4 regions of the Photobacterium sp. TY1-4 genome follow, and region 2 is predicted to be linked to each of the others. Evidence: riboswitches for the same ligand, from Rfam matches in the RefSeq annotation. Region 2 holds a riboswitch; each other region holds the start of a gene.

Region 1 (7,537 bases), 320 kb from region 2:
GGGTGTAGCTCCAATTGGCAGAGCAGCGGATTCCAAATCCGCGTGTTGGGAGTTCGAATCTCTCCACCCCTGCCATATTTGAAACCTCAGCAGAAATGCTGAGGTTTTTTTGTTTTAAGCGTCCATTGTCAGTGCAGTGGATTCTCTGAATTTCCTGAATGCGGCTCCCTGCCGTCTTCTGAAGCCTCAGACTATACGCCCCTGCAGAGATGCAGGGGCTTTTTTGTATGCTGATTGTCGAATTCCATTAATGTACTGCAGCGCCTGATGGTCTTTGGGATATCGTAGCATCGGAGTACAGCCCTGTCCGATCCTATGATCCATCGAGCTTCTGTTGGCCTGATCAAATTTCTTTCTTTATGATCTACCAATTTTAGTGCTGCTTTCGAAGGCCGTGGGGAGATGGACGCGATGTCAGCGTTGTTTGGGCTACGCAGGCGCTAGTTTTTCATGAGGAGCTGGTAACCCACAAAGCAGGCTGCGATGCTGAGAGCGACATTGAGCAGTATATTGAGTCCGGCTTTTAAAAACGCGCCTTGCTGCATCAGAATGACATTATCCATCGAGAACGTGGAGAAGGTCGTCAGGGCCCCGAGAAAGCCCAAACCAATGATGGGACGGGCGGGGACACTCGCAATCATGCCCTGGTTGATGGCAGACATCAATAGCCCCATGAGCAAGGAGCCGAGCACATTGACGACCAGGGTACCGTAGGGAAATCCCCGGCCGAACAGGCTGACGCACAGTTCAGAAATCAGATACCGTGAACAGGCGCCAAAGGCACCGCCCAGCGCAATCAGTCCCAAGAAGAAAAATTGGCTCATTGATACTACTTTAGGTTGTGAGAAAGTTGCCATACTAATACCACGATAGCTGTGTGTTGATCACCTTTGCCGGGCTGTAAATGTGCAATCAATGATTGATGCACGATGTTTCGGTGGGTGACATGAATCATTCTCGGGGGAAAAGTATGGCGTTGTATCAGACGGTACTGCTGGCGGTAAACCCGGATAACCTGGATGCACACCAGTTGATGGTGAAAGCGGCGCTGATTGCAGGGCAGAACCATGCCGAGTTGCATGTCGCGTTTGTCGAGCCGGGGCTGGGGAATGTGAGTTTTCTGGATGCGGAGCTGGGGCTGGAAGAGGCGCACTTAGACACCCAGGCGCTCCGCATTCAGCAGCTATCTGCCTTGTCTCAGGCATCCCCCTATAAAGTCCGGGCCCTGCATATTGCCGATGGGGACGTTGCGAAGCATTTGCTGGATCTGGTGAAGCAGGTTCGGGCTAATCTGGTCGTTCTTGGTACACACAAAAGCGGTATCCAGTGGTTTGGCGATCTGGGGCAGGCTTTGTCACAGCAAGGCGGCTGCGATGTGTTAATGTGTCATTGATCAGATGTTACAACAAAGCAGCTCAGGATAGTTGCTGTTCGCTCAAGACTTCCATATACTCGAGCTTAACTTGTCGGAGTGCCAATTGGCTGAGACCGCATTGCGGGATCCGTAGAACCTGATCAGGCTAATACCTGCGAAGGGAACAAGAGAAAATCTTCTGTATTGCTGCACCTGCAGCTGCTGTTCCAGATGATGTTACACACCCTACGTGTAGCCTCTTGTTGACGCACCCATCCGATAAGCAACTTCCCTTTTATTGAAACCAAGGAAATTGCTATGTCGAATCGCAAACAAGCGAGACTGGAAGCGAAACAATTCATTGATTCACTCACCACCCAACCGTATCCGAACTCACACAAAGTCTATGTGACGGGCAGCCGCGACGATATTCGTGTCCCGATGCGCGAAATTACCCTGTCGGACAGCCTGGTCGGCGGCACCAAAGATGCCCCGGTTTTGGAGCCCAATGAGCCGATCCGCGTTTATGATACATCGGGACTGTACACCGATCCTGCCCATGAAATCGATATTTACACGGGCCTGCCGCGACTGCGGGAAACCTGGATTTCAGAGCGCGGAGATACCGAGCTGCTGGATGAGTTGAGTTCGGCGTATTCCAAAGAGCGTCTGGCCGATGATACGCTGGACGAGCTGCGTTTTGGTGAGCGCGCTCGCATTCGGCGTGCCAAAGCGGGGGCGAATGTTACCCAACTACATTACGCCCGTCAGGGGATCATTACCCCGGAAATGGAATACATCGCAATTCGCGAAAATATGGGCCGCGCCAAGTACCGCGATGCCGTGCTGACTCAACAGCATCCGGGCCAGAACTTCGGGGCCAATCTGCCGAAAGAAATTACGCCGGAATTTGTCCGACAGGAAGTGGCGGAAGGCCGAGCGATTATTCCAGCCAATATCAACCACCCGGAATCAGAGCCGATGATTATCGGTCGTAACTTCCTGGTCAAAGTGAACGCCAACATCGGTAACTCTGCTGTCAGTTCATCGATTGAAGAAGAAGTGGAAAAGTTAGTGTGGTCGACCCGCTGGGGCGGCGATACCGTGATGGATCTGTCGACCGGTCGCAATATTCACGAAACCCGTGAGTGGATCATCCGCAATAGCCCGGTGCCAATCGGTACGGTGCCGATGTATCAGGCGCTGGAAAAGGTGAACGGTATTGCGGAGAACCTGACCTGGGAAGTATTCCGCGACACTTTGCTGGAGCAGGCCGAGCAGGGGGTCGATTACTTCACTATCCATGCCGGGGTACTGCTGCGCTACGTGCCGATGACCGCCAAGCGGGTGACCGGGATTGTCTCACGGGGTGGATCAATCATGGCCAAGTGGTGTCTGGCGCATCACAAAGAAAGCTTCCTGTATGAACACTTCCGCGAGATCTGTGAAATCTGTGCCCGGTACGATATTTCGCTTTCTCTGGGGGATGGCCTGCGTCCGGGCTCGGTGGCTGATGCCAACGACGAAGCGCAGTTCAGTGAGCTACGCACCTTGGGAGAGCTGACTAAAATCGCCTGGGAATATGATGTCCAGGTAATGATTGAAGGGCCGGGACACGTGCCGATGCACATGATCAAAGAGAACATGGATGAGCAGCTCAAGCACTGCCATGAAGCGCCGTTCTACACTCTGGGCCCACTGACGACGGATATTGCTCCGGGCTACGATCACATCACTTCAGGGATTGGTGCAGCGATGATTGGCTGGTTCGGCTGCGCCATGCTGTGCTACGTCACCCCGAAAGAGCACCTGGGTCTGCCGAACAAAGACGATGTAAAGGTCGGGCTGATCACGTATAAGCTATGTGCTCATGCTGCTGATTTGGCCAAAGGACACCCGGGCGCGCAGGTAAGGGATAACGCCTTGTCGAAAGCCCGTTTTGAATTCCGTTGGGAAGATCAGTTCAACCTGGCGCTGGATCCAGAAACGGCCCGCTCCTACCACGATGAAACCCTGCCGCAGGAATCGGGCAAGGTAGCGCACTTCTGTTCGATGTGCGGTCCGAAATTCTGCTCGATGAAGATCTCTCAGGAAGTGCGGGATTATGCTAAAACGCTGCCCCAAGAGGCGCAGGCGGTGGAAATCAAACTTCTGGAAGACCCGCTGGAGGGGATGCAGCAGAAAGCTGAAGAATTCCGAGCCCGAGGCAGTGAGCTGTACCACCCGGCACACGAGGAAGGCTGATGGGAACACTCACCTTACCGGAATACCTGGCACCGTTGCGCCGGTATTTCAATGCTGTGCTGGCTTCAGCACAGCACTATCAATTGGGGGCGCCGGTTGAGGTGGTCTGGGCGACTTCACCTGATGTCGGGATAGACGTCGACCATCGCCGAATTCGCCTGACCTTTCATCCTGAAGATAGCGGAGCTGCGGATTACCGGGTGCAGGATCAGTGGCTGCCGCCGTATCCGTCCCTGCGTGAGGTGCAGCAGCAGGTTGCGCAGGATCCGTCACTGGTGATTTGCGGTTTGCCGACGGCGCTGGGATATGTCGACTTGTGGCATCACCATGGCGAAGCTCGCGCGGTATTTTGCGGGCAAGCTGGGCCTGAAGCGCCGCAGCGTGCCATGTTGCTGGCGGCCCTAGCCCTGGATTATCCGCTGGAAGATGCGGTGACGCTCGCCCGGGCTTACGCCCGGTGTTATCTCCATGATAAAGACGAAGGGTGTGTCGACTGCTGGCCGCTTGAGCGGGCGCTGTTTCCGCGTCCGTTGACCGCAAATCACCCACAGGCCGAGGCACTCGGGTGGGTCAGCCGGGAAGTGGCGGTGGCGCCGTTTGCCAAGGCGGATCCGGCCCAGATGGCGCTGTATCCGGTTGTCGATTCGGCCGCTTGGGTCGGACGGCTGCTGGAGATGGGCGTCACCCTGACGCAATTGCGGATCAAAGATCCGACAGAGCCCACGCTTGCCGCGCAGGTCCGTCAGGTGATCGCCGCCGGGGCGCAGGCCAAGGCGCAGGTCTATATCAATGATTACTGGCAACTGGCGATTGAACACCGGGCTTACGGGGTGCATCTGGGGCAGGAAGATCTAGAAACGGCTGATTTGGCTGCCATTCAGCAAGCCGGCCTGCGTCTGGGTCTGTCAACCCATGGCTATTACGAAATCCTGCGCGCGGCAGAGTTTCATCCCAGCTATATCGCTCTGGGCCATATTTATCCGACCACCACCAAGCAAATGCCGTCCAAGCCGCAGGGACTGAGCCGTCTGGCGCTGTACCGGCGCTTGATTGGCCGGGAATTCCCGACCGTCGCGATCGGCGGGATTGACCTGTCTCGCGCAGATGCGGTGTGGCAAACCGGTGTCAGCAGTGTGGCGGTGGTCCGGGCCATTACTCAGGCCGAGGATCCTCAGGCGGCGGTCGATGCATTTTACCGTCGTCTGGTGCGCCCGGAGCCGCAGCACGCTGTCCTGCCCAAGGAGCCCGCCCATGCTCAGTGATCAGGCTTTTATCCGCTATAACCGCCAGATCATGTTGCCGGAAATCGGTGAAGCCGGACAGGCCCAGCTCGCGCAGGCGCAGGTGCTGCTGGTTGGCGCGGGTGGTTTGGGATCGGCGGCGGCCTTGTATCTGGCCGGTGCCGGGATCGGTCAGCTGGTGATCGCGGACGATGATGTCGTCGACAGCTCAAACCTTCAGCGGCAGGTGATCTATCGCGAAGCGGATCAGGGGCACAGCAAGGCCCACGCCGCTGCAGAGCAACTGCGAAGCCTCAATCCGATGATCCGGGTTCGTCCGGTCGAAGCCCGACTGGCAGCGCAGCAGCTGGCGTTGGAAGTGTCGCTGGCTGATGTGGTACTCGATTGCTCGGATAACCTGGAAACCCGCCACGCGGTGAATCAGGCCTGTGTTTCCGCAGGTAAACCGCTGATTGCCGGGGCGGCGATCAGCTGGCAGGGACAACTGATGGCGTTTGATTTCCGCGGCGGATCCGGGCCCTGCTATCACTGTCTGTTTCCCTGGCAGGCGGATGCCCCGCAGGCGCCGCAAAATTGCAGTACCAGCGGGATCGCTGGTCCGGTCGTCGGTACGATCGGCACGTTACAGGCGCTGGAAGCGCTGAAGTTGCTGACGGGGTCCGGCACCTTACCGTTTGCCACCCTGCGGCTATTTGACGGACTGACATCTGCCTGGCAAACCTTCAACGTGGCGCGTGAGCCAGCGTGCCCGGTCTGTGGCACAGGAGAGAAGAACGAATGACGACAACAACTGCGATTCAAGTCCGCGTCAACGACAAGCCGGTGAATTGCCCGGCCGGACATACCCTGGCCGCGCTGCTAATTGCGCTGGAGATGCCGTTGCAAGCGACAGCCGTTGCCCTCAACGATGACATTGTGGCCCGGAGCGACTGGGACACGACCCGACTCAGCCAAGGCGACCGCATCGCCTTGTTCCAAGCGATTGCCGGAGGTTAAATGCTGAAGATTGCCGATAAAACCTTTTCTTCCCGCCTGTTCACCGGCACCGGTAAGTATGCCAGCCGGCAGGCGATGAGTGACTCTATTATTGCCAGTGGCTCTGAGCTGGTGACTATGGCGCTCAAGCGGGTCGATATTGAGAGCCGGGATGATGACATTCTGGCGCCTTTGATCGCTGCCGGTGTCAACCTGCTCCCGAACACGTCCGGCGCCAAAAATGCCAAAGAAGCGGTGTTTGCTGCCAAATTGGCCCGTGCCGCACTGGGGACCAACTGGCTTAAGCTGGAGATCCACCCCGATCCGAAATACCTGATGCCGGACCCGATCGAAACCCTGGCGGCCGCAGAGGCGCTGGTCAAAGAAGGTTTCATTGTACTGCCTTACTGCCATGCCGATCCGGTGCTGTGTAAGCGGCTGGAAGAAGTCGGTTGTGCCGCAGTGATGCCGCTCGGTGCGCCGATTGGCTCGAACAAGGGGCTGGCGTCGCGTGACTTTCTGGAAATTATCATCGATCAGGCCCGGGTGCCGGTGGTGGTCGATGCCGGAATTGGTGCGCCGTCTCATGCGGCCGAAGCGATGGAGCTGGGAGCCGATGCTGTGCTGGTCAACACCGCGATCGCCGCGGCGGCTGATCCGGTGGCGATGGGCAAGGCGTTCAAGCTGGCGGTGGAAAGCGGCCGGATGGCTTACGAGGCCGGGCTGGCCGGGACCGTGAACCAAGCGATGGCTTCCAGTCCGCTGACCGCGTTTTTGGATCACACCGCCTAAGGGGGCCGCATGAGTTATGTGGATGTCTGGCGGCAGCTGGATTGGGATGATATCCGGCTGTCGATCTACAGCAAAACGCCCGCCGATGTTGAACGGGCACTGCGCAAACCCAAACGGGATCTGGAAGACTTCAAGGCCTTGATCTCCCCGGCAGCCGAACCGTATCTGGAGCAGATGGCGCAGCTGTCGGCGGCGCTGACCCGTAAGCGGTTCGGCCGGACCATCTCGTTCTACGTGCCGTTGTATTTGTCGAACCTGTGCGCCAACGCCTGTACCTATTGCGGCTTTTCGATGGAAAACCGCATCAAGCGTCGCACGCTGGATATGGCGGAGATTGAACGCGAATGTGCCGCCATCAAGGCGATGCACTTTGACAGTGTGCTGCTGGTGACGGGTGAGCATGAGCGCAAGGTCGGGATGGATTATTTCCGCGAAGCGCTGCCGCGCATCAAGTCCCAGTTCAGTTATCTGGCGATGGAGGTCCAGCCGCTGGATCAGCACGAGTATGCCGAGCTGAAAACCCTGGGGCTGGATGCGGTGATGGTGTATCAGGAAACCTATAGCGCGCCGACCTATGCCGAGCACCACCTGCGCGGCAACAAGACCGATTTTGTCTACCGGCTGGAAACCCCGGACCGGCTGGCCCGGGCCGGGATCGACAAAATCGGCATCGGGGCGTTGATCGGGTTGGAAGAGTGGCGCACCGACTGCTTCTTTGTCGCCAGCCACCTCGCGTATCTGGAGCGGACTTACTGGCAAACCCGCTATTCGATTTCGTTTCCGCGCCTGCGGCCGTGTACCGGCGGGTTGCAACCGAAGTCGGTGATGAGTGATCGCCAACTGGTGCAGCTGATCTGTGCTTACCGGTTGCTGAACCCGGAAGTGGAGCTATCGTTGTCGACCCGGGAGTCACCGCAGTTTCGCGATAATG
Region 2 (7,537 bases):
GCTGCGGGCCAAGGGCGCCGGGGTCTATCATGTCGATGACTATCGCTCGGATCAGTTGATCGATGATGTCCGGCTGCTGACCAAGGGCTTCTATCAGTTCCCGGGCAACTTCTGGGAGCGGGTCGGGGAATGCCAGTCGAAAGCTGAGGGGCGTTCGACGCTGCATACCTTACCGGCGGAGCTGTTCGAAACCCCGTTTGTGAACCAGTACCTGTATGACGAGGGCACGGATTTCGCGGCCCGGGTCCAGTCGGTCGACGGCAAGGACGTAGTGGTGAAAGACATCGGCCAGGAGCGCTTGATGCATCGGCAGGCCTGGGGGATCCATCCGAAAAACATCTACCAGGGCATGGCACTCGATGCGCTGATGGACCCGAATATCGATCTGGTGATCCTGACCGGCCCGGCGGGCTGCGGGAAAACCATCCTGGCCATGGCGGCAGCCCTGGAGCAGGTGATTGAGAAAGGGATGTACGACAAGATCATCGTGACCCGGAACACGCCGGAGATCGCCGAATCGATCGGATTCCTGCCGGGGACCGAAGAAGAGAAAATGATGCCGTGGCTGGCGGCCGTGACCGACACCATGGAAGCCCTGCACAAGAATGACGTATGTACTGACGGCTCCATGAAATACATCTATGACAAAGCCAATATTCAGTTTAAATCGATTAACTTCATGCGCGGACGCTCGATCCAGAATGCTTTCGTCTTGCTGGATGAGTGTCAGAACTTAACCGCCTCGCAAATCAAAACCATCATCACCCGATGCGGGGAAGGCACCAAAATTGTCTGCTCCGGGAACCTGGCGCAGATTGACTCCACTTACTTATCTCCTGTGACCTCGGGCCTGACGTATATCGTCGAGCGATTCAAGAATTTCGAGGGAAGTGCCAACGTGTACCTGAACGGCGTGGTGCGTAGTCGCCTGGCCGAATTTGCCGAAGAGAACCTGTAATTTTCCGGCCGCGGGTCGGCCATTCATTCACTGATTTGAACGTCAAGGAGCAAGGGAAACCCCCTTGCTCCTTGTGATTTTCAGGGGTTGCTTTTCAGGGAGGGAGGGGGGGCGGTTAAGCCCGCCCGAGGTAGCGCTTGAGATCGTCATGTTGCGGGCTCTCCAGCACCTCGCGGGTCGGGCCGGCCAGCTGGATCTGACCCTGGCTGATAAAGGCGCAGCGGTCGGCAATCTTCAGCGCTTCTTCCGGGCTGTGGGTGATCAACAAGACGGTGGTGCGGTGCTCACGCGCCAGGCTTTTCACCAGTGTCAGCATTTCGTTGCGCAGCGCCGGATCCAACGCAGAAAACGGCTCGTCGAGCAACAGCAGCGGGCGGTTGCGCAGCAGGCAGCGCGCCAGGGCGACCCGTTGTTTCTGGCCGCCGGAGAGCTGCTCGGGCAACCGGTCGAGATAAGGTTGGATCCCGACCCGGGCCGCCGCCACCACGATTTTCTCTTTATCCTCATGGGTCAACTTCAGGCCGGGGTGTAGCCCCAGACCGAGGTTGTCGAACACGCTCAGGTGCGGAAACAGGTTATGGTCCTGAAACAGCAATGACAGCGGACGCTCGGACGGCAGCTGGCGTTCGATGCGCTGACCGTTGATGATCAGCTCGCCGCTGTCAGGCGTCAGGAAACCGGCAACCATCGCCAGCAGGGTACTTTTCCCGGCGCCGCTAGGCCCGAGCAGGGCGACGATTTCGCCGGCCTCGACATTAAAATCAAAGCAAAACAGGGTGCGTTCACGCTGGTGATCGCGGCCCGGTTGGACGTAACTGTGGGTGAGTTGGTTCAGGGTTAACATCATGGATTCCGAATGAGCAATTTTTCCACCAGGGTAAACAGGCCCAGGCTCAGCAGCAGCAACACCAGCGCGGCCACGGCTGCGGCATCCATCTGGTAGCTGCCGAGGAGCTGATACAGATACAGCGGCAGGGTCTGGAAGCCCTGGCTGCCGAACAGGGCGATGGCACCCAAATCGCCCAGCGACAGCACAAAGCCCATCGCCAGCGCCTGGGCGATCGGCTTGCGCAGGGCCGGCCATTCAACCAGCCGCAGCCGGGTCCAGCCCCGCATGCCGAGGCTATGGCACAGCGGGTTGTACTGCTGGGCGATGTGCAGCATCGGCTGGCTCAGGGTTTTGATCACATAGGGCAGGGCCATCAGGGCATTGACGCAGACCACCACCCAGAAGGCCGCAGCAAAGACATCGGTGAACTGACGCAGCAGGAGGAAGATCCCGGTGCTCAGCACCAGTCCCGGCGTCACCAGGATCATGGTACCGATGAGCTCGATGCCGTCGGCCGACAGGCCGTGATGGCGCAGCCGCCACTGACGGCTGGCCAGCAGGATCGTCACCCCGCCCAGCAATGCCAGCAGACAGGCCAGCGAGGCAATCTTGAGGGACGTGCCGACCGCCTGCCACAAGTCGGGGTTGCTTAGCAGCCCCGGGAGTTGCGGGTTCAGCCCGGCGCTGATCACGGCCAGCAGCGGCGGCAGCACCAGCAGCAGGGTCAGGCCGATCCACAGTCCGTCCCAGGCCCGGGCCTGCCAGCTGTCATGCTGCGGCGGCAACGGACGTGCGGTCGCGCCGCTCTGGGTCGCCAACGGCTTGGCAAACCGCTGGCTGAACAACACCAGGCCGCAGCAGATCAGCATTTGCCACAGGGCCAGCATGGCCCCGCCGGCCAGATCAAAGTCATAACGCAGCGCCTGGTAGATCGCTAGCTCAATGGTGGTTGCCTTGGGGCCGCCGCCGAGCGACATCACCACGGCAAAACTGGTAAAGCAAAGCATGAACACCAGGCCGATGACCTGCGGCAACTGCTGGCGCAACCGCGGCCAGGCGATCAGGCGAAACTTGCTCCAGCCGCGTATCCCTAGATGGGCGGCCAGTTGATGCTGCTCATAGGGAATACCGTCCAGGCTCTGGTACAGCAGTCGGGTGGCGAGCGGCAGATTAAGAAAGACGTGGGCCAGCAAAATGCCGTGGAGCCCATAGATGGAAAACGGCATCGACCCGCCCCAGCTTTCCAGCCACTGGGCCAGCAGACCGCTCTTACCGTATATCGCCAGCAAGCCGAACACGGCAACCAGCACCGGCAGCACCAGCGTCATGGCAAACAGGCGCAGCAGCAGCTGACGACCGGGAAACCGGCGGCGGGAGAACGCATAGGCGATCGGAATGGCCGGGACAATGCTGAGCAGCGTGGACAGGAATGCCTGGTAGAAACTAAAACCGGTGATATGGCGCAGGTAGGGATCCTGCCAGATCAGCCACGGGCTCAGGGCGTGGGCCTGGCTGATCAGGGCGCTCAGGGCGCTGATCACCAGAGCCACAATGAACCCGGCCGAGATCAGGCCGGGCAGAACTTGGGTTACGCGGGTATTCAACAGAGTCTCGCTATTAACGGGTCAGTGCATGTTGCCATTCACGGATCCATCCACGTCGATTCGCCGCAACATCCTCTGCGGTAAATTCCAGCGATTTGGCCGGCAGCGTCAACTGCTCGAACCCTTGCGGCAGGTCCTGTTTGATCACCGGGTACATCCAGTTGCCGGTCGGGATTTCGGCCTGGAATTGCGGCGTCAGGATAAAGGCCAGGAACTGATCGGCCAGTTTTTGGCTGTGGCTGTTTTTCAGCTTGGCAGCCACTTCCACCTGCATATAGTGGCCTTCGCTGAAGTTCGCTGCTTTATACTTGCCTTCGTTCTCGGCAATCAGGTGATACGCCGGGGAGGTGGTGTAAGAGAGCACCAGATCCGATTCGCCCTTGAGGAACATGCTGTAGGCTTCCGACCAGCCCTTGGTGACGGTCACGGTCTTCTTCGCCAGCTGCTGCCAGGCGTCGCTGGCTTGCTCGCCGTAGACGGATTTCATCCACAGCATCAGGCCCTGGCCCGGAGTGGAGGTGCGCGGATCCTGGTAAATGATGCTCAGATCGTCGCGCTGAACCAGCTCTTTTAAGCTCTTCGGCGGATTGCTCAGCTTGCTGCTGTCATAAATAAAGGCAAAGTAGCCGTAGTCATACGGGACAAAGGTGGTGTCCTGCCAGCCGTTCGGCAGGGCCAGCTTGCTGGTGTCGAGTTGGTGCTCGGCCAGCAGGCCGGTATTTTTTGCTTCGCTGATCAGGTTGTTATCCAGCCCCAGCACGATATCGGCCTGGGTGTTTTTGCCTTCTAGGCGCAGACGGTTGAGGATGGACACGCCATCGTCCAGGGCGACAAATTCCAGATTACAGCCACACTGGGCCTCGAAGGCTTTTTCAATCGCCGGGCCCGGTCCCCAGTCAGAGGCAAACGAGCTGTAGGTATAGACGGTCAGGGTGTCGTCGGCAGCCCAGGCAGAGCCGGCGGCCATCGCCAGCGTTAAGATCGACAGGTGTTTTTTCACGGTGCGCTCCTGATACTCTTGCGTCCTGCAAGAGAAAAAATCGGTTGAGCGGCTTAGGGTTGAGAAGGGCTCGCGGCATCGTGCAGCGACTTGGAAAAGCAAAGGCACTTCAAATCATCTCAATTCCTACGCCAGCATGATCTGGTTCAGGTTCAATGGGTTCTGCGTTGGCAGTCTCAGTCTGAGCGGGCTCAGGCACCCCATGAGAACAGCCGGTATTGTAATCCGCCCGGCGGTGGGTTGCCAGTTTCTCGGGATCGACTGAAAGGCGAGGCGCGTTAGACCGGAGCCGCCGTCCGTTAACGGGCCTCGTTCAGGGCCCAGTTATAGTCGTAGCTGACGCGGTTGAGCGTCACGGGTTCCCCATCCCGGTAGCGGTTGAGGTGGCGCTGCAACTGGTCACGGGTGCCGAAATCGCTGCCGTACCAGTCATAAATTGACGACAGGCGTACTTGGTTGCCTTGCACCGCCACGCCTTTGTCACTGTTGATAAAACGCCGGGCACTTTGCTCAAGCAGGGTTTCGGCATTGGCGGCGGTAAAGGCCTGCGGCTGAAGATCCGGGCAGCCGAGGCTGGCGCAGTTCACCACGTAATGGATGCGCGGGTCTTGCCAGATCGGGCGCAGGATCCGGTGTTCAATGTCATTGAGGGTCAGCGCTTTGCCGTTGATGGTGATGACGGTGTCATTCCAGGGCCCGAAGCTGAACAGGCCGCCGAGCTTGGTGATCGAGCTCACCGGGTAGTTCTCGAGGATCAGTTGGACGGTGAGGGCATTATACAGGTTGACCCAGTAGGCAAACTGCTCGCGGCGGTTGAGCTGGCGCGGATCGCGCTGGCTCAGATCGCGCAGGTAGCGGCCCAGCTCGTAGCGGTCGGCATCGCTGACCTGACGGTAGCGAAACAGGGTCTGGGTCGGTTGGGTGACGAGATAGGTATCGAGCAACTGTTGCCAGCGGCTGTGGTCGACCTGCACGGTGCTGGCGGCGTGATGCGGTTGCCAGTACGGCCAGAGATCGGCTTTTGGGGCGGCAAACAGATTTGCCGAGAGTAACAGCAGGGTCAGGGCCATCAGGGATCGCATGGGGTGTCCTTCAGTTTCCGGGAGATTCAAAGGTTAGACCCGCGAACCGCTGTTTTCTTACAGCGGTTAGGCAAACCAAGTCGCAACCATGAAAAAAGCCCCGGCACGGTGGCCGGGGCGAGGGGGATAGTATCAGTAATCAGGCCAGAAATGCCGGAATATTGCGCTCATACTCAGCGATTTTGTCCTCATGCTGCAGAGTCAGGCCGATGTTATCCAGACCGTTCAGCAGGCAGTGGCGGCGGAACTCGTCGATTTCAAAATGGTACTGCTTACCGTTGGCGGTGACCGTCATGGCTTCCAGATCTATGGTGATTTCCGCGCCTTCGTTGGCGGTAACGAAGGTGAACAGCTCGTCGACTTCGGTGTCGCTCAGGCGCACCGGCACCATCTGGTTGTTGATGGAGTTGCCGTAGAAAATGTCGGCAAAGCTCGGCGCAATCATCACCTGGATGCCGTAATCGGCCAGTGCCCACGGGGCATGCTCGCGGGATGAGCCACACCCGAAGTTCTCCCGTGCCAGTAGGATACTGGCACCCTGATAGCGCGGCGCGTTCATCACGAAATCCGGGTTTGGTTGCTTACCGGCATCATCTAAAAAGCGCCAGTCGTGAAACAGGTGCTTGCCGAAGCCGGTGCGGGTGACTTTCTGCAAAAACTGTTTCGGGATAATGGCATCGGTATCCACGTTGGCAGCATCCAAAGGAACTACCAGGCCGGTGTGTTGTTTAAATCCTGTCATTGCTTTCGTTCCTTCTGAATTACGCAGTCGCGGCTTCTGGTTCCAGCGCGCGGATATCGACAAAGTGACCGGCACAGGCAGCAGCAGCGGCCATCGCCGGGCTGACCAGATGAGTACGGCCGTCACGGCCCTGGCGGCCTTCAAAGTTACGGTTACTGGTCGAGGCGCAGCGCTCGCCCGGGCCCAGGCGGTCGTTGTTCATTGCCAGACACATGGAGCAGCCTGGTAGACGCCATTCAAAACCGGCTTCAATAAAGATTTTATCCAACCCTTCTTGTTCGGCCTGCGCTTTGACCTGCTCAGAGCCCGGGACCACCAGCGCCTGTACATTCGGTGCGACCTTGCGGCCTTTGGCCACGGCAGCTGCGGCGCGCATATCTTCGATGCGCGAGTTGGTGCACGAGCCGATAAAGACTTTGTCGATGGCAAAATCAGACAGCTTCTTGCCCGCTTCCAGGCCCATGTAGGCCAGGGCCTTGGCGGCGGATGCCTGCTCGACCGGGTCGGCGAAATCACTCGGGGCCGGGATCGGTTCATCGACGGCAATCACCTGGCCTGGGTTGGTGCCCCAGGTCACTTGCGGTTTGATGTCTTTGGCTTCTAAGGTCACCACGGCATCGTATTCGGCTCCGGCGTCGGTTTTCAGGGTTTGCCAGTAGGCGACGGCGGCATCCCAATCAGCCCCGGTCGGGGCAAATTTGCGGCCCTGGACATAATCAAAGGTGGTTTGGTCCGGGGCGATCAGCCCGGCTTTGGCGCCCAGCTCAATGGCCATGTTACACACCGTCATCCGCCCTTCCATCGACAGGTCGGTGATGGCCTCGCCACAGAACTCAACCACATAGCCGGTGCCGCCGGCGGCGGTGGTTTTACCGATGATCGCCAGCACGATATCTTTGGCCGTAATGCCCGGCGCGACCTTGCCTCTGACCTCGATTTTCATCGTTTTGGCACGGCCTTGCTTCAGGGTTTGGGTTGCCAGTACGTGTTCGACTTCGGAGGTGCCGATGCCGAACGCCAGTGAGCCGAATGCGCCGTGCGTGGCGGTGTGGGAGTCGCCACAGACAATGGTCATGCCCGGCAGGGTGATGCCCAGCTCCGGGCCCATGACGTGGACGATGCCCTGATATTTGTGGTTCAAATCGTACAGGGTGACGCCGAACTCTTCACAGTTCTTGGCCAGCGTTTCCATCTGGATCCGCGCCATCTCGCCCGAGGCTTTGATATCTTTGGTCTGGGTCGAGACGTTGTGATCCATGGTGGCGAAGGTTTTGCCGACCTGACGCACCTTGCGGCCTTTTTCGCGCAGGCCGTCAAAGGCC
Region 3 (7,537 bases), on a different replicon from region 2:
GCAGCTCGGCAAGCACTTGCAGCCCGTCTTTCTTCGGCAACATCAAGTCCAGCACAATCACGTCATAGTGGGCGGTGGTCGCATAATGCAGCCCGTCAACGCCATCGCCTGCCTGAGTCACAGTGTAACCTTCCTGCATAAAGCCCTGGGTCAGAAACCGGGTGATGTGCAGATCATCTTCGATCAGTAATACGTTCACTGAATCTATCAACCTGTGTGGGGAATAACCCGCTCACTGTATCAGCTTTTCTGGGCGAATTTCAGGAACATTACACGCTTGTAATGTTCCTGAAAGCCTCCGGCAATCCCGATGTCGCTAACCTGACTGCATGTACCCAAACATCACCCGTTCATGGAGGATCACATGACATCTTTGAAAACAACGCTACTGAGCACCCTCTTCGCAGGTCTGGCTGCAACGTCTTTCCAGGCCAGTGCCGAGAATCAGGCAGCCACGATTTCGATTGCCCAAATCTCATCAGCCACGGCATTTGCGCTGAGCCAGGAGGCTGTCGCGCAGTGTTCAGCCAAAGGCTACACAGTCACCGCCACCGTTGTGGATGTCACCGGCAACGTCATTGCACAGCTTCGCGCAGACAATGCGGGTAAGCACACCCTCGACAGCTCACGCAAAAAAGCCTTCACCGCCGCGAGCATGAAACAACCGACGGCCAACCTGATGAAGACCATCGCGGATAAGCCGATGTTGCAACCGCTGAAAGATATGGATGACAACCTGTTGCTCCTGGCTGGCGGCCTGCCGCTGACCGTCAACAATACGGTGATCGGTGCCATTGGTGTCGGCGGCGCGCCGGGTGGCCACCTGGATGTGCAGTGCGCTGAAGCCGCGATCAACAAGGTGCTGTGATCACATTGCCCCCAACAATATGAGTCGGCGTGAGCCATCCGCTCCGATGGGTTGTGCCAAACCTGATAAAAAAACAGGCGCTCGATTGAGCGCCTGTTTTCGTTGAAGTCCGGATTACATGAAGTAAGGGCTACATGAAGTAAAGGCTACATCAGCCTTTGTCCTGCGGCTGTCGCTTGCTTTTCGGGACGTAGTTCAGAATCGAGATCGGCACCGGTTTTTTCGGTGCAAAACCTTCCACTTCCCGGCGTTCAATCAGATGGCCCAGGCGGCTTTCGATCATGCACAGGTTTTTGAAGTTGTCTTTCGAGACAAACGAGATCGCCTCACCCGAGGCATTTGCCCGGCCGGTCCGGCCAATCCGGTGGACATATTCATCCGCCGGGAACGGCAGATCATAGTTCACCACACGCGACAGCTCTTCGATATCGATCCCGCGCGCCGCAACCCCGGTTGCCACCAGATATTTCAGGCTGCCGGCTTTAAAATCTTCCAGCAACTGAGCACGTGCGGCCTGGCTGCGCCCGCTGTGGAACGCTTCCGCTGCAATGCCGCGTTTTTCCAACTGGGACACCAGCTTTGCCGCGCCGTGTTTGGTTTCGATAAAAATCAGCGCCTGATCCCACTGGTTTTCGTTGATTAAGTGGCTCAGCAAAGCCGACTTTTTATCTTTATCGACCGTGATCAACCACTGTTCAATATTGGCTTTCGATGCCTGATTGGCGGCGATGGTGATTTCATGCGGATCGATCACCGCAGACTTCGCCAGATCACGGACTTTACGCGACAACGTCGCGGAAAACAGCAACTGCTGAATGTCTTCCGGCAGGCGATCCAGGATCTTGTTCAGATCATCGATAAAGCCCATATCCAGCATGCGGTCGGCTTCATCCAGCACCAGCATTTCGACTTCTTCGAAATACACAGCCCGCTGGCCATACAAATCCAGCAGACGACCCGGCGTTGCCACCAACACGTCCACGCCTTCAATCAGACGCTGTTTCTGCTGCTGCTCGTCGACCCCGCCATACATCGCCAGCGACGTCAGCCCCAGGTCCTGACCATACTGGGTGATCTTCTCTTCAACCTGAATGGCCAACTCGCGGGTCGGGACTAGGATCAGTGCACGGATCCGCTTTTTCTTTTTCGTCTGTCCCTGGCTCAGCTTTTCCAGGATAGGCAGCACGAAGCTGGCCGTTTTACCGGTGCCGGTTTGCGCAGCGGCAATCAGGTTCTTGCCTTCCAGGATCACCGGGATCGCTTTGGCCTGGATCGTGGTCGGTTGGGTATAACCGAGCGCTGCCACCGCTTGCGTCAGTGGTTTGCTCAGTCCAAGTTTAGAGAATGGCATGGATCGCCTCAGGTTCATCAAACAATCAGGTTGCGCCTGAAACCGGCGCAACACAAGTAAGCGCGGGATTCTATCATGAACCCCGGCAAGCGCTGAGCATTTTTCGGCGTGAAATGACCGACTTCAGGGACAAGCGTCGATCACCGGGAGTCATTCACGCACGGTTTCCTGCGCAGCCAGCTGTTGCCGCAGAACAGCCGCCGCATCACGCGGTGAGTCGGCGTGGCAAATGGCTGAGACCAGCGCAATCCCGTCAACGCCCGTTTCCACCACCGCATCGAGATTGGCGGCGTTGATCCCGCCAATCGCAACGATGGGATAACTGCTTTGGGCAATCGCCATGGCCAGCCCATCAATGCCCCAGGCTTTTTTGATATCGGTTTTGGTCGGAGTGGTAAAAATCGCACTCAGGCCCAGATAATCCAACGGCAACGATTCGGCTTCAATGAGCTGCTGCTCGTTTTCAATCGACAAGCCGAGCAGCTTGTCTTCACCAATCAGTTGGCGCGCCAGTACCGCTGGCATATCCGATTGCCCCAGATGGACACCATCGGCATCGACCGTCAGGGCGACATCGACGCGATCATTGATGATCAAAGGCACACCCGTGCCGCGAAGGATGTCTTTCACTGCCTGTGCCCGCTCGATAAACGCACGAACATCGCCGTGCTTTTCCCGCACCTGCACCATGGTCACCCCACCCGCAACGGCCTGTGCCACAACCGAGGTCAGGGTCGCAAGATCTTGCTGATCGTCTGTCACCAGATATAAACGATATGGGTTCACAACAGCTTTCCTTAGGCCAACTTCAGGCGCTGGCGCAACGTGGCTTCATCGAGCTGATACAGCGCATCGAGCAGGTTAAGCTGCAGGCTTCCGGGCCCGGCGGACTGCTCAGCGGCGATTTCTCCGGCAATCCCCAGGACAGCGGCGGCAGCAAGACCCGTGGTTTCGCCCACTGCCGCAAAGGCGCCGGTCAGCGCCGACAGCGTACAGCCCATCCCGGTGACAAACGGCATCATGGCATGGCCGTTGCGCAGCCGAACCTCGCCTTCCGCGGTCACCACGACGTCGGTCGCGCCTGAAATCACCACATTGCAACCATAGACCTCGGCCAGATGACGCGCCGCCCCCACGGCAGCTTCACTGCTGTCCAATGCATCGACCCCTTTGTTCTGGCCTGCTTCTCCGGCTAACGCAATAATCTCCGAGGCATTGCCGCGGATGATCAGCTGCGCTGCCGCCTGAGCGATCTGACGCGACGTTTGGGTACGCAGGGTGCTGGCCCCACAACCGACCGGATCCAGCACTACCGGCTTACCATGTCGATTCGCTTGCTCAACGGCATAAGCCATGCGCGGCGTCCAGGCACTATCCAGGGTGCCGATATTCACCACCAACGCACCGGCAAAACGCATCATTTCAGCCATTTCCTCACGCGAATGCGCCATGATCGGGGATGCACCCAGTGCCAGCAACGCATTGGCGGTGTTGTTCATGACAACGTAATTGGTGATATTGACCACCAGCGGCTTTTGCTGACGCACGGCATTCAGTGCGGAGACGATAGTTTCGGTATTCATATGCTTCCTCAGACGTCGCTGTGACGCGGCCTTGTCACGCTCACCGGTGAGCGGTTCATTTAGGGGAATACCTGATCAGAAACGATGTCAGCGGGAAACAGCCATTTGACGACACACGAAGGCTGGATTCATCAGGCAGATACATCGGGCTGGAAAGAGAGAACAGCGCCCGGCGATCCATTTATTGAGGCGAAGGCATGATACCTTCCATCGCAAGCGGTATAGTTCCCTACGCCAGTGTTAACTGAATCAGGTTCAACGGGTCTCGCAATGCGATCTCAGCCTTCCGGCTCCCCGACTATTTCCCGCGATGATATCAATATTGACTGAAAGCGCAACAAGCCGTGTTGCACTTTCAGCCACTTCAATAGCTTATCCCGCGACAGTCCGCTCCCAAATCGAACGCACCGTCAGGGTTGAGAAGCCCAGTTTTTTACAATTCAGCGCGCTCTGACTTTGCGGCAGCACATCCGTCAGCAAGTCAGTGCAGCCCAGTGACTGCGCGTCTCTGGCACGGGCATGCAGCAACGCAGTCTGGCATCCCCGTCCACGGCTCGTTTCCTGGGTATAAGCATTAGCCAGCAGCGCGGTCCCCTGCTCGATGAATGATGTGGCCCAGGCGCAGGGTTGCTCATCGACCATGGCGACAAAACAGCGAAACTGCTCGGTGCAGTAAAACTGGCGTTTCAGCGCCCAAATCTCATCACTGCACTGGACGCCGGAAGTTTTCAGCAGCGCCAGGAAATCATCCGCGCGTTCCGGTCCCCACCGCTCGACATGAATATCCGTCGGGCACTGTGCGGCATCATAACGCTCCAGAGGTAACGCCAGATATTCCAGAGACAACACCGGCAGATAGCCCAGCGATACCAGCCGGTTCGACAGCACCTGCGACACCGCTTCGGGTTCGAGTTCGAGATAGGGTGCAATCGGTTCGGGATATTCGCCGAGCACAGTCTCCAGGTGAACTTCATTGTCTGCATTCAGCCCGAGGATCCGGTTATCATACGGACGAGTGGGATCAACAAAAACCGTCAAGCCCGCTTGTTCGATCACCCGCATCTCGCTGGGCAGTCCGGTCGAGAAGGTGCGCAAATTATTAAAGCGGCTGTACGCGACTTCAACCTCATAAAACTGACGAATGTTATTTTGATGAATCAAACCAATTCCTTTTGTTCTTATTGAAATGCATGACGCCAAACCGTATCGGACTATCCGGCGCAGCGTCAGCACAACAGAGATTGCAGCTGCAATCAAAATCGAGCTCAGTATAAGTGACACTGATTTCACATCACAGCAATATTGAGAGACAAACAGAAGTACAGCCTGGAAACTTGAATTTGCTCTCAACTCGACGAATAGGTTATCGCCATTGCCGCTGTTAACCTGCTGACTCAAAAGAAATTACGCTTTCTTTACGGCCAGCATTCCCCAAACTCTGATAAAGTCACCCCATGTTCAGTCAACGACCCCAAGTTATGAAAGCCTCTGCACCCCAACAGACAATCAAGGCGCAGCATTTCACCCAAGCGAATTGCGCCGGTACACGGTATTTTACCAAGCCGTGGCTGTTTGCGGCCGGCACCACCCTCGCCGCGCTGGCGGTGAGTGCCCTGCTCGATCACTGGCTTCACTCCACCGCGGCAGTTTTGCTGATCCTGCAACTCGGTGTGGTTTGGGTGGCTTTACATGGGGATCGGTTCCGGGCGTTTGCCGCCGCCGTGTGCAGCGCGCTGAGTTTCAACTTTTTCTTTACTGCGCCACGCTTTTCCCTCCAGATGTTCCACCCCAGTGACATCATGAACCTGGGGGTGTTCCTGCTCGTTGCCCTGATCACTAGCCAGCTGGCCGAGCACTACCGCCGTCAGCAACAGGCGCTGAAACAAGCAACCCTGCGCAGTAACATTCTGCTGTCCGTCTCCCATGATCTGCGCACGCCGCTCTCCACCATTATCGGAACACTCAGCACCTTGCAGGCGTATCGCAGCAAGCTGGCAGAGCCGCAACAGGAAGAGTTGCTACAAAGTGCAATGGATGAAAGCCATCGCTTGCACCACTATATCGAGAACCTGCTGCAGGCGACGAAACTGCAATGGGATCAAGTCACGTTGCAAACCACGGAACAATCAATTGCCCCGATCGTGCATGCAGCCTGCCGCCGGGAGCGCAGCGATCGGATTGTTTTGCACATCATCCCGGATCTACCCCGGGTGCATGTTCAGGCTTCCCTGCTGGAACAGGCGCTGTTCAATGTGATTGATAATGCAGTCGCTTATTCTCCGGCGCAGGAGAAAGTCAGGGTTGAGGTCTACCTAGACGGCGATCAGGTAACCCTGGATATCTGCGATCAGGGTCCGGGGATCCCGCCGGACCAGCACCAACAGGTATTTGACCTGTTCTACTCCCAGCACCCCGGCAATCAGGCGGACGGCGGATCAGGTATGGGCCTGACCGTCACTAAAAGTATTATCGACGCCCACCGGGGCACCATTGCCATTGTGCCGGTTGACCACGGCTGCACCATCCGAATCCAGCTTCCTTGTTACGAGGAGCTCTGTCACAAAGAGCTATACCACAAAGAGCGCTGCCGCGAGGATCTGTCATGACGCCCTACACCATCCTCATCATTGATGATGAGCCGCAAATCCAGACTTTCATCCGCATTGCCCTTGCGGCCGAAGGATTTCAGTCCGTCAGTGCAACAAATCTGGCTGAGGCGCAGGCACAAATCAACACAGCGGCGCCCGACCTGATTATTCTGGATTTGGGTTTACCGGACGGGGACGGCAGCGATTTGCTGCAACGCCTGCGCCGTGACCAGCCCACGCCGGTGCTGGTGCTGACTGCCCGGGATGAAGAGGATGAAAAAGTCCGCCTGCTCGAACTCGGCGCCAACGACTATTTAAGCAAGCCGTTCGGGATCCGCGAGCTGATGGCCCGCATCAAAGTGCTGCTGCGCGATCTCATCCCTGCCGAAAAGCCGGCGAACAAGCTGGTGTTTGAACAAATGACCCTGGATATCGAACGCCACGAGGTGCTGCTCAACCACCAGCCGCTTTCCCTGTCGAAAAAAGAGTTCGCCCTGCTCTCGACGCTGGCCCGCCACGCCGGGGAGCTGGTCAAGCAAGATCACTTGCTGCGCGATATCTGGGGAGAGACGCATCAGGACGATACCCATTACCTCCGGATCTTCATCAGCCAGCTCAGGCGAAAATTAAATGATGATGCTGACCAGCCCCGGTTTATCAAAACCGAACCGGGGATCGGCTACCGCTTTTTGCCCGAGCTGATCCATCGCGAATAGACCCGCGGCACCACCGAGCCGCATGGTTACACTCGGCTCCATACCCGCATAGACCACAGCATCAGGCAGCCCGTTTCTGACGGGATGCCGGCTCAAGCACGCCCGAAATGACTCGGGTCGGCTTTGTACACCTTCAACACAGAGATTAAATCGAAACGAGGAATAATATGGCTCACTTTACCGTCATTGGGCTCGGCCGCTTCGGCATCGCAGCCAGTCTGGAACTCATTCATCTGGGACATACCGTGACCGGGGTCGACCGAAGTGCCACGGTTGCCGACAAATATGTCGAGGAACTCACCCAAACTGTCATTTGCGATGCCACCGATGAAAATGCCCTGCGCGAACTGGACTTGTCCAACAGCGATGCCGTGCTGGTCGCGATCGGGGCCGACATGCAGTCCAGCCTGCTGTGTACGCTGAGCCTCAAA
Region 4 (7,537 bases), on a different replicon from region 2:
TACCTCGGTGCTGGTGACCAGGGTGTGGTGCCAGAGCACATCAAACCGGGTGACTAGCTTGTTTAGCACTGCAACCGGTCCCGGCAGGATAAAAGGTGGCAGTGAAAACAGCATCACGGCAGCCTGCCAGAGACTGATAATCACCCCGAAGCTGATGAGTACCCGCAGTACTTTTCGGGAAAACCCGCTTCGGCTGATCGTCCGGGCCGACGCCGCAGGCGGCTGAAACGGCTGCAATGGCCGTTTGGTCATGGGCTCGAGGGTGTCCTGAGGAAGGCTGTCAGCCATAGTCACGCTCCAGTTGGTCAATAATCATCTGCTGGTGGGCCGCCATTTGCGCGTCAAATGATCGCGGCGGCACGGATTGCGGGACAGCCAATCGGGCCAGCTGTGCCGGGCTACCGGACATCAGGTAGATGTGATGTGCCAGCCGCAGGGCTTCCTGTGGATCATGGGTGATTAACAGCACGGTACGATCCTGCAATAACTCGGCGGCCAGGCTCTGTAGTTTGTGGCGGGTGACAGCGTCGAGCGCGGAAAAGGGCTCGTCCATCAGGACCAGTGGCTTGTCCTGCATCAGGGTCCGAGCCAGGGCCACACGCTGGCGCATCCCCCCGGAGAGCTGATCCGGTCTGACTGCATGGAAATCTGCCAGACCGACGGCCGCCAGCAACGACATCGCCCGGGTTGCATCCGGTGTTGTGGCGCCTGAACCCAGCCGCTGGCTGAGGCAGACGTTGTCCAGCACGGACAGCCACGGCAGTAACAGATCCTGCTGGGCCATATAGGCGACGCGGTCTTGCAATGGTTGCTCATCCGATGTGAGCAACTGTCCCTGCCAGAGCACCGCATCTCCACTCAGTCCGGCCAGGTGACGCAGCAGCGTGGTTTTTCCACAGCCGCTTTTACCCAACAGGCAAGTCCATTGTCCGGCCGGTAAGGTCAGGTTTAGATCATCGAAAACGGCGGTCGCTGCATCCCGGTAACGAAGCGAGGCATGATTCAGGCTGACCTGAACCGGGGGTGGGTGCCCCCCGACTGCTGGCGATAACATCATGCACGCTCCGGCTGGTAGTGCCCGTGAAAGAAGTGGTGAACCGGGCCGTGTCCGGCGCCGATTTGCAGTTCATCAGCATGGCGGATGGCTTCGGTGATATAGGTTTTGGCATGTTGAACGGCGTCGTTCAGTGCATAACCCTGGGCCAGGAAGGAGGCGATGGCTGCGGATAAGGTGCAGCCGGTTCCGTGAGTGTTGTGGGTGTCAATCCGTGGGTGACTGAAGCGGATCACCTGTTCGGCGCTGATCAGTAAATCGGTGCTTTCTTGTGTTTGGGATAGGTGGCCCCCTTTGAGCAGAACGGATCCGGCACCCAACCCGCGCAGAGCTTCGACCAGCTGCGCCATCTCGACTTCGGTCTGAGGAATATCTGTATTCAGCAGCGCGGCGGCCTCCGGCAGATTCGGGGTGATCACATCTGCCAGTGGCAACAGGGTTGATTTCAGGGTTTCAATCGCATCCCGTTGGAGCAGCAGATCGCCGCTGGTTGCAACCATGACCGGGTCAACGACCAGAAACTGAGGCTGGTACTGGCAAAGTTTATCCGCCACGGTCTGAATGATGGCGGCGTCACTGAGCATGCCGATTTTTACCGCTTTGACATCCAGATCACTGAATACCGTATCCAGCTGCTCGGCAACAAATTCCGGGGAAATATTGAAGATCCCGGTCACGCCTTGGGTATTTTGTGCGGTCAGGGCGGAAATGACAGAGCAAGCGTATCCGCCGGTGGCTGAGATTGCTTTGATGTCTGCTTGAATACCGGCGCCACCGCCACTGTCAGAACCGGCAATGGTTAACGTAATTGGTGTTGTTGATTGAGCTGCTGATTGAACGGCCATATCTACCCCTAACGATATCGCGCAGGGTAGCAGGTGTCCGGGATTGCCCGATAGAGCGCGGGCAGGGGCGAGACACGGTTGCTAGTTCCCTACGCCATTATTAAATGGATCAGGTTCAACGGGTCCCACCGAAGTGGTCTCAGCCTATGGCTCCCCGACTAACTTACCTAAATTGTTGATTCTTTATACTGGGCACGCAATTTTTCGTGCCAGAAGCGGATGTATTCTACCCTTGTTTTTCACAGCAGAGCAAACCGAAAAAGGAATTATTCTGACCAAGCGCTGAACTTTGCACCGCAGTGGTCTGTGGTTGAGAAAAATAGGGTTGAGAAAAAATAAGCTTGAGCATAAATTGGGTTGAACATGAATCGGGTTGAATGGTCGTACGAAGTAACAGACAACATCACACAGTTAGGGACATATCATGAGTCAGATGCATCAGGACAAGATTAACTATGTTGAGTTTCCGGCGGCCGATCTGGAAGCAACGAAGCAGTTTTTCCAGCAGGCTTTCGGCTGGGCGTTCACCGACTACGGTGAAGATTACACGGCATTTTCCAATCAAGGACTGGATGGCGGTTTTTATCGTGCCCCGCTCAAATCAACGACGCAGCAAGGCGCTGCGCTGATCGTGCTGTATAGCGCCCATCTTGAACAAACCCAAGCCAAGGTTGAAGCGGCCGGCGGCCAGATTGTGAAGCCGATTTTTGAATTCCCGGGCGGACGGCGTTTTCAGTTTTTTGAACCCAGTGGCAATGAGTTGGCGGTGTGGTCAGATCAATAATGGTTTCCCGCCATAACGGCGGGAAATTCGCGCATTAATCGTGATCCGGAGATCAACCCGGCTCAGATGACGTTTCAAGCGCTTTCGTTGTTTCAGGGGGAGCAGGGGCTTTAACTGCTTCAGCGACTCCAGGCCCCTTCGTGGCGTCAGGCTGCGTAAGCAAGTACTTATCCGGCGACAGGATGTTGTTGGGATCCAGGCTTTGCTTGAGCGTGGCCAGAAGGGCAAGGTTCTCTTTTCGCACGAATGGTTTGATCGTATCAAACAGCCCGGAACCGCTGCGGTATGGGCAGAACCCGGCGGATAACAGGGCTGCATCGATGGCCTGGTGGAAACGGGTTGCTTTTTCAATTTCCGGCTCGGATTTGCCGAATCGAATATTGGCAATCAGAACGACGGCACGTTCGCTGACATTGGTCATGCTGTAGCGCTCTTCATAGCCATATTCACGGAACAGCCGACGGCAGATACTGAGCATCTCGGAGATATCCTGTCGAGCATGGCTGCTCACCGCACAGATCCAGCGAAAATTCGCCGGAAATTCCGAGGTCTTCATTGCGGAACTGGCCGCCGGATGATCGAGCAGGGTCTGGATGGCCGCATCGGACGGAACGCCCAGCTTGAGATCCAGCACCAGTTTCAGGCTATCGATCATCGGGGATTTTAAGTATCGATTGATTTTGCACAGCATTCGCCAGCGAAAATCATCAAGAAACAGAATCTTTGCACCCGGGATCTGCTGTTTTAGGGTTTGCTTGACGTGTTTATACCGGGCTTTCACCACGCCTTTCGGCCCGGCCAGGGAGGTGGTGAGGATCCAGGCACCTGGTGCCTGTCGGGCTTGTTCACCCATGGCTCGGGTCATGCTGACCGTATGGACGCCACTGGTGATCACACCTTCCAGTTTCAGCTTGCCGATGGTGGCGACCATGTCGGGCGCATCATCTTCTTCCGGACACAAAGCGAAAACGGTGGCCTGATAGGCCGGTTTCGGCTGAAGTGCCAGCGTCATTTCGAGCACAATCCCCAAGTTTGACTGGCTGAATAATCCCTGCAGGACCGGCCCGGCGCCGTAGGGGTAGAGATGTTGTGCAACACTGTGTTCAAACATCCCCATCCCTGTCGTAATGATCTTGCCGGTTGGCAGGAGTACCCGCATGGATTGCACATGGCCGAAACGGTCCGAGTAATCGGTGTGTCCGAATCCGCGCTCCAGAATGTTGCCGACCATGCTGGTATGTAACCCGGCAGCGGTAATGTCCATTTGTAAGGAGCTGCTGGTATTTTGCAGGGCCGTGAAGAGCTGCGATTGCGTGATCCCCGGTTGGATCCGAACATAGGCTTGCGCATCATTGATTTCGAGGACTTGGGACAAGCGGCTGAGATTGACAATGACTTGCTGGGGATGCGTTCCTTGTGCGGTGCCGTAGCCCCAGTTCTTCCCTTGTGCGACCGGGTGAATGGTGAATCGATGTTGATTGGCAGCCTCAACGATGGCGATGAGCTCAGATTCCTGCTCGGGCCATACAACGGCTGACGGGGTACAGAGACTCCCATTGAGAGCCAGACTATACTCGTGCAGTGTTTCGGGATCCTGCGAGATTTGCGAAGCCGCGAAAATATTACTTAATACTGTGCGTAGTTCCATATCCCTTTATCCTACGGGTGCTTACCGACAGTTACCTCATCAATAAGGCTGCTAAAACAGAGTGTTAGATTTATATTGTGCAAAAAAAACACGTCATCGACAGCGGTGAGGGTAATGTTATGTGAACCTGATTGAATAAATGCACAAAAAAACATTCGAATGACCATAAATCACTTAATTGGCGTCTGGGTTCGGCGTAGGGTAGAGGCGTGTTTTACAGCAAGCAGGACCGGCAAGTCGCCTGATATCGTGAAGGTCGTCGGACAATTTATGGAACTGGATAAGCTAACCACGCAGCTCTGTGTGACGGAAGAAGAAAAAATCACAGCCTATAACATACGTTATCAGGCCTATACCACTGTTGGTTATAACCCACTGTGCACATCCGGCTTGTTTACGGATCCGTTTGATGCGGAACCGAATAACTTTACATTTCTACTGAAAGAAGGCACCAAGCCGGTTGCTACCGTTCGTGCGAGTGTTTTACACCGACCGATAGGGTGGACACAGGTGCCGTGTAAAGGCGGTTTCGAGCCGGAATTCGCTTTGTTAGAACAGGAGTACGATACGATTGTTGAGATGGGTCGTTTGGCAGTACTACCGGATGTTCGGGGTTTAGCTTCCCTGGCACCTTTGGCGCTATTCTGTTGTATCTACACGCTTGATGAGCGTTTTGGACGAACGGCGCTGGTGTGCGGATCAAGTAAGAAGCATCGGCGCTTTTACCAGCGGCTGGGCATGAAAAGTTTGTGTGATTTTGCACCACGACCGAATACGGCAATCGATCTGACGCTCATGGCTAAAACGTTAGATTTAGATGAGTTTATTGAAAGCGCCGGGGCGCATTTGGATGAAGCGACGATTCGCCGTCTCATTCCTCCTTTCCCGCATGTTGACGGGTGCCGTGACGTTTCTGAACAAGGATGAGGATTCAATGTTGCGAGAGCAGGAGGTTGCTGGCCTTTTAAAAAACAGGCGCATAAAAGCGCCTGTTTTGCCGATGACTTACGGTGAAATAAGCCACTGTGAATGAGCCATCGAGTGGCTTACATCTTTTTACAGTAAGCCGCGATGATCACCATGTTGGTTCCGGCAGCTTTGCCCGAGATGTGCAGTGGGTTGTCGGTCAGGCGAATGCCACGTACCGCTGTTCCTTGCTTAATCACCAGGCTCGAGCCTTTCACCGGCAGATCTTTGATGATTGTGACATTGTCACCAGCTTGTAGTGGTGTGCCGTTTACATCCAGGGTTTGTACGGCGTCCAGCGCTTCGAGTGCGATACCTTTTTCTGCCCACTCGATCATGTCTTCTTCCATATACAGCATGTCCAGCAGGTCCTGCGCCCAGGTTTCACCGGACAGGCGCTTGAGCATGCGGTAAGCCATGACCTGAACGGCCGGTACTTCACTCCACATGCTTTCATTCAGGCAGCGCCAATGGTTCTGATCCATGGTATCTGCGTCTTCAATCTGTCCACGGCAAGTTCCACACACCAGGACACAGCTGGCCGCTGTTGAATCTGGTGATGCCGGTACTTCATACATGCTCAGATTCTCTTCTGATGAGCACAGTTCACATTTGTGACCAGCACGTTCTTTCACAATAGTTTCAATTGTCATAAGGAATTGTCCGTAGATTTAATGTGGCGATATTATGCCAGCATTTTTCCAGAAGAAAAGAAATCCGGCGCTAGCAAGCGGGAAAGCCGGGTTTATTGACAATATTCAGTCTAAGAATTCTCCTATTTTGAGATTGTGTTGGCAAAAAAATGCTAGATTTATGGAGGAGACTGGCATCGACGAGAGAAAGCTCTACAATCAATCCCGCCTTATCACAATGACAATATAACCAAGGAATGATGATGAAAAAGGCTGTTTATCTTTTATCTGTTTTGGCTTTGGCCGGGTGTAATGAAGAGGATCTTAAAGATCTCGCAGAGGGAAATACAAAGGTTTTTACAATCACCGGAGCACGTGTTGCTTCCCAAATGGGAACGGTGAGCCCTGGGTACTACCGGGTGGATGCGATTGCCTCGGCGATGACCAATACTTCGCAGGATAAAATTCCGGCGGTCGTTAACCCGGAAGCGGCGTTGGCAAACCTCGGTATTAATATTGAAGGGGAAACCTGTGGTCGCATTAATATCACCGGGGAACTGTGCTTCGAAAGTGGGGATAGCGGCACTGGCGCCAGCTGTTTACCTGAGCAAATCGATATGTTGGGCTTGTCGGTTTATACCATCGATCTCGATAAGGTGAAAACGGCCAGTGATGCCGGGTTTTATCCGACTCTGGCTGCTGATGTCGGCGGGCTGTATGTTGATATTGACTACGACCAAATCACCTGTAGCCAACTGCCAACTCCGCAAAGTTAATCAGACGTTGACTGTCATCACGATTGCAGTCAGCGCAGTAAAATTGAGTCGGCCAGGATCACTGGCCGGTTTTTTCTACCCACTTCACCTCAAGCATCCATTGTATTTCAGCGGTTATCGAGCAAACTTCGAATCGCCTCGCATACCATTTTCATCACTGTACCCGGCAGGAATGAATACTGCTAACGTTCTGACTTTATAAGCAATTTCTGACTCCCAGAAGCTATCACTTTCCGGGGAAGTTCAGTTGCGCCCGTTGAGTCAGGAGTTTAATCGTGCTGAGAAAGAATATATGTGCTGTTGCCCTAGCCGCGAGCACACTATTACCCGCAGGGATGGTGACCGCGGCGCCGGTAGGCGGGTATGTTGTCGGGGGGGATCCGGTTTTACCCTCTGAAAATTACGGGTGGATGGCCTCCCTCCGTTTAGCGCCGAATCAGTTAAGCCATTTATGTGGTGCAACCGTGATCGATCGCCGTTGGGTGCTGACAGCAGCACACTGTGTTGTACATGAAGTGGAAGACGGCGTGTTTCAGGTCGTCCCTCCCAGCGCGTTGAATGTGATGGTCGGCTCCAACTACGCGCCGGTGGAAGATCCCGGGACCTTATATACGATCACTCATGTTGTGGTGCATCCGGGTTATACGCCCAACCCCGTGCTGAAAATCGTGCAGAATTCTGATGGTACTCAGACCGTGGATGTACTCAGCACGGCGCTGAACAATGATGTCGCGTTACTTCGGGTCGGACGGGAATTTGCCTCCACCATTCCAGTAGTGCGTCTGGCTGACAGCAATAAAGCAGATGAACTTGATTTGGTGTTGGGTCAGCA

What was found. Region 2 has a riboswitch for thiamine pyrophosphate ahead of thiB (thiamine ABC transporter substrate binding subunit). Riboswitches for the same ligand answer to the same signal wherever they lie in the genome.
Region 1: it holds a riboswitch for thiamine pyrophosphate, as region 2 does, so the genes downstream of both, thiC (phosphomethylpyrimidine synthase ThiC) here and thiB (thiamine ABC transporter substrate binding subunit) in region 2, are expected to answer to the same signal.
Region 3: it holds a riboswitch for thiamine pyrophosphate, as region 2 does, so the genes downstream of both, thiM (hydroxyethylthiazole kinase) here and thiB (thiamine ABC transporter substrate binding subunit) in region 2, are expected to answer to the same signal.
Region 4: it holds a riboswitch for thiamine pyrophosphate, as region 2 does, so the genes downstream of both, thiD (bifunctional hydroxymethylpyrimidine kinase/phosphomethylpyrimidine kinase) here and thiB (thiamine ABC transporter substrate binding subunit) in region 2, are expected to answer to the same signal.

The regions. Positions count from the first base shown of each region.
Region 1 is NZ_CP099734.1:3,498,585-3,506,121, reverse strand. It holds tRNA gene NH461_RS16190 (tRNA-Trp) at 1-75, shown strand, start outside; gene crcB (fluoride efflux transporter CrcB) at 441-824, opposite strand; gene NH461_RS16180 (universal stress protein) at 947-1,393, shown strand; TPP riboswitch at 1,458-1,555, shown strand; gene thiC (phosphomethylpyrimidine synthase ThiC) at 1,673-3,598, shown strand; gene thiE (thiamine phosphate synthase) at 3,598-4,860, shown strand; gene NH461_RS16165 (HesA/MoeB/ThiF family protein) at 4,850-5,620, shown strand; gene thiS (sulfur carrier protein ThiS) at 5,617-5,835, shown strand; gene NH461_RS16155 (thiazole synthase) at 5,836-6,606, shown strand; gene thiH (2-iminoacetate synthase ThiH) at 6,616-7,537, shown strand, end outside.
Region 2 is NZ_CP099734.1:3,174,754-3,182,290, reverse strand. It holds gene NH461_RS14625 (PhoH family protein) at 1-958, shown strand, start outside; gene thiQ (thiamine ABC transporter ATP-binding protein) at 1,074-1,802, opposite strand; gene thiP (thiamine/thiamine pyrophosphate ABC transporter permease ThiP) at 1,802-3,391, opposite strand; gene thiB (thiamine ABC transporter substrate binding subunit) at 3,405-4,358, opposite strand; TPP riboswitch at 4,497-4,604, opposite strand; gene NH461_RS14605 (DUF547 domain-containing protein) at 4,691-5,473, opposite strand; gene leuD (3-isopropylmalate dehydratase small subunit) at 5,613-6,215, opposite strand; gene leuC (3-isopropylmalate dehydratase large subunit) at 6,235-7,537, opposite strand, start outside.
Region 3 is NZ_CP099735.1:161,348-168,884, reverse strand. It holds gene NH461_RS17375 (response regulator transcription factor) at 1-199, opposite strand, end outside; gene NH461_RS17370 (GlcG/HbpS family heme-binding protein) at 374-868, shown strand; gene NH461_RS17365 (DEAD/DEAH box helicase) at 1,020-2,219, opposite strand; gene thiE (thiamine phosphate synthase) at 2,370-3,005, opposite strand; gene thiM (hydroxyethylthiazole kinase) at 3,017-3,802, opposite strand; TPP riboswitch at 4,012-4,109, opposite strand; gene NH461_RS17350 (GNAT family N-acetyltransferase) at 4,175-4,963, opposite strand; gene NH461_RS17345 (DUF4118 domain-containing protein) at 5,281-6,408, shown strand; gene NH461_RS17340 (response regulator) at 6,405-7,106, shown strand; gene NH461_RS17335 (potassium channel family protein) at 7,274-7,537, shown strand, end outside.
Region 4 is NZ_CP099735.1:261,696-269,232, forward strand. It holds gene NH461_RS17790 (ABC transporter permease) at 1-252, opposite strand, end outside; gene NH461_RS17795 (ABC transporter ATP-binding protein) at 281-1,054, opposite strand; gene thiD (bifunctional hydroxymethylpyrimidine kinase/phosphomethylpyrimidine kinase) at 1,054-1,899, opposite strand; TPP riboswitch at 1,969-2,066, opposite strand; gene NH461_RS17805 (VOC family protein) at 2,333-2,683, shown strand; gene NH461_RS17810 (FAD-binding oxidoreductase) at 2,736-4,331, opposite strand; gene NH461_RS17815 (GNAT family N-acetyltransferase) at 4,602-5,258, shown strand; gene NH461_RS17820 (PhnA domain-containing protein) at 5,378-5,950, opposite strand; gene NH461_RS17825 (hypothetical protein) at 6,193-6,705, shown strand; gene NH461_RS17830 (S1 family peptidase) at 6,981-7,537, shown strand, end outside.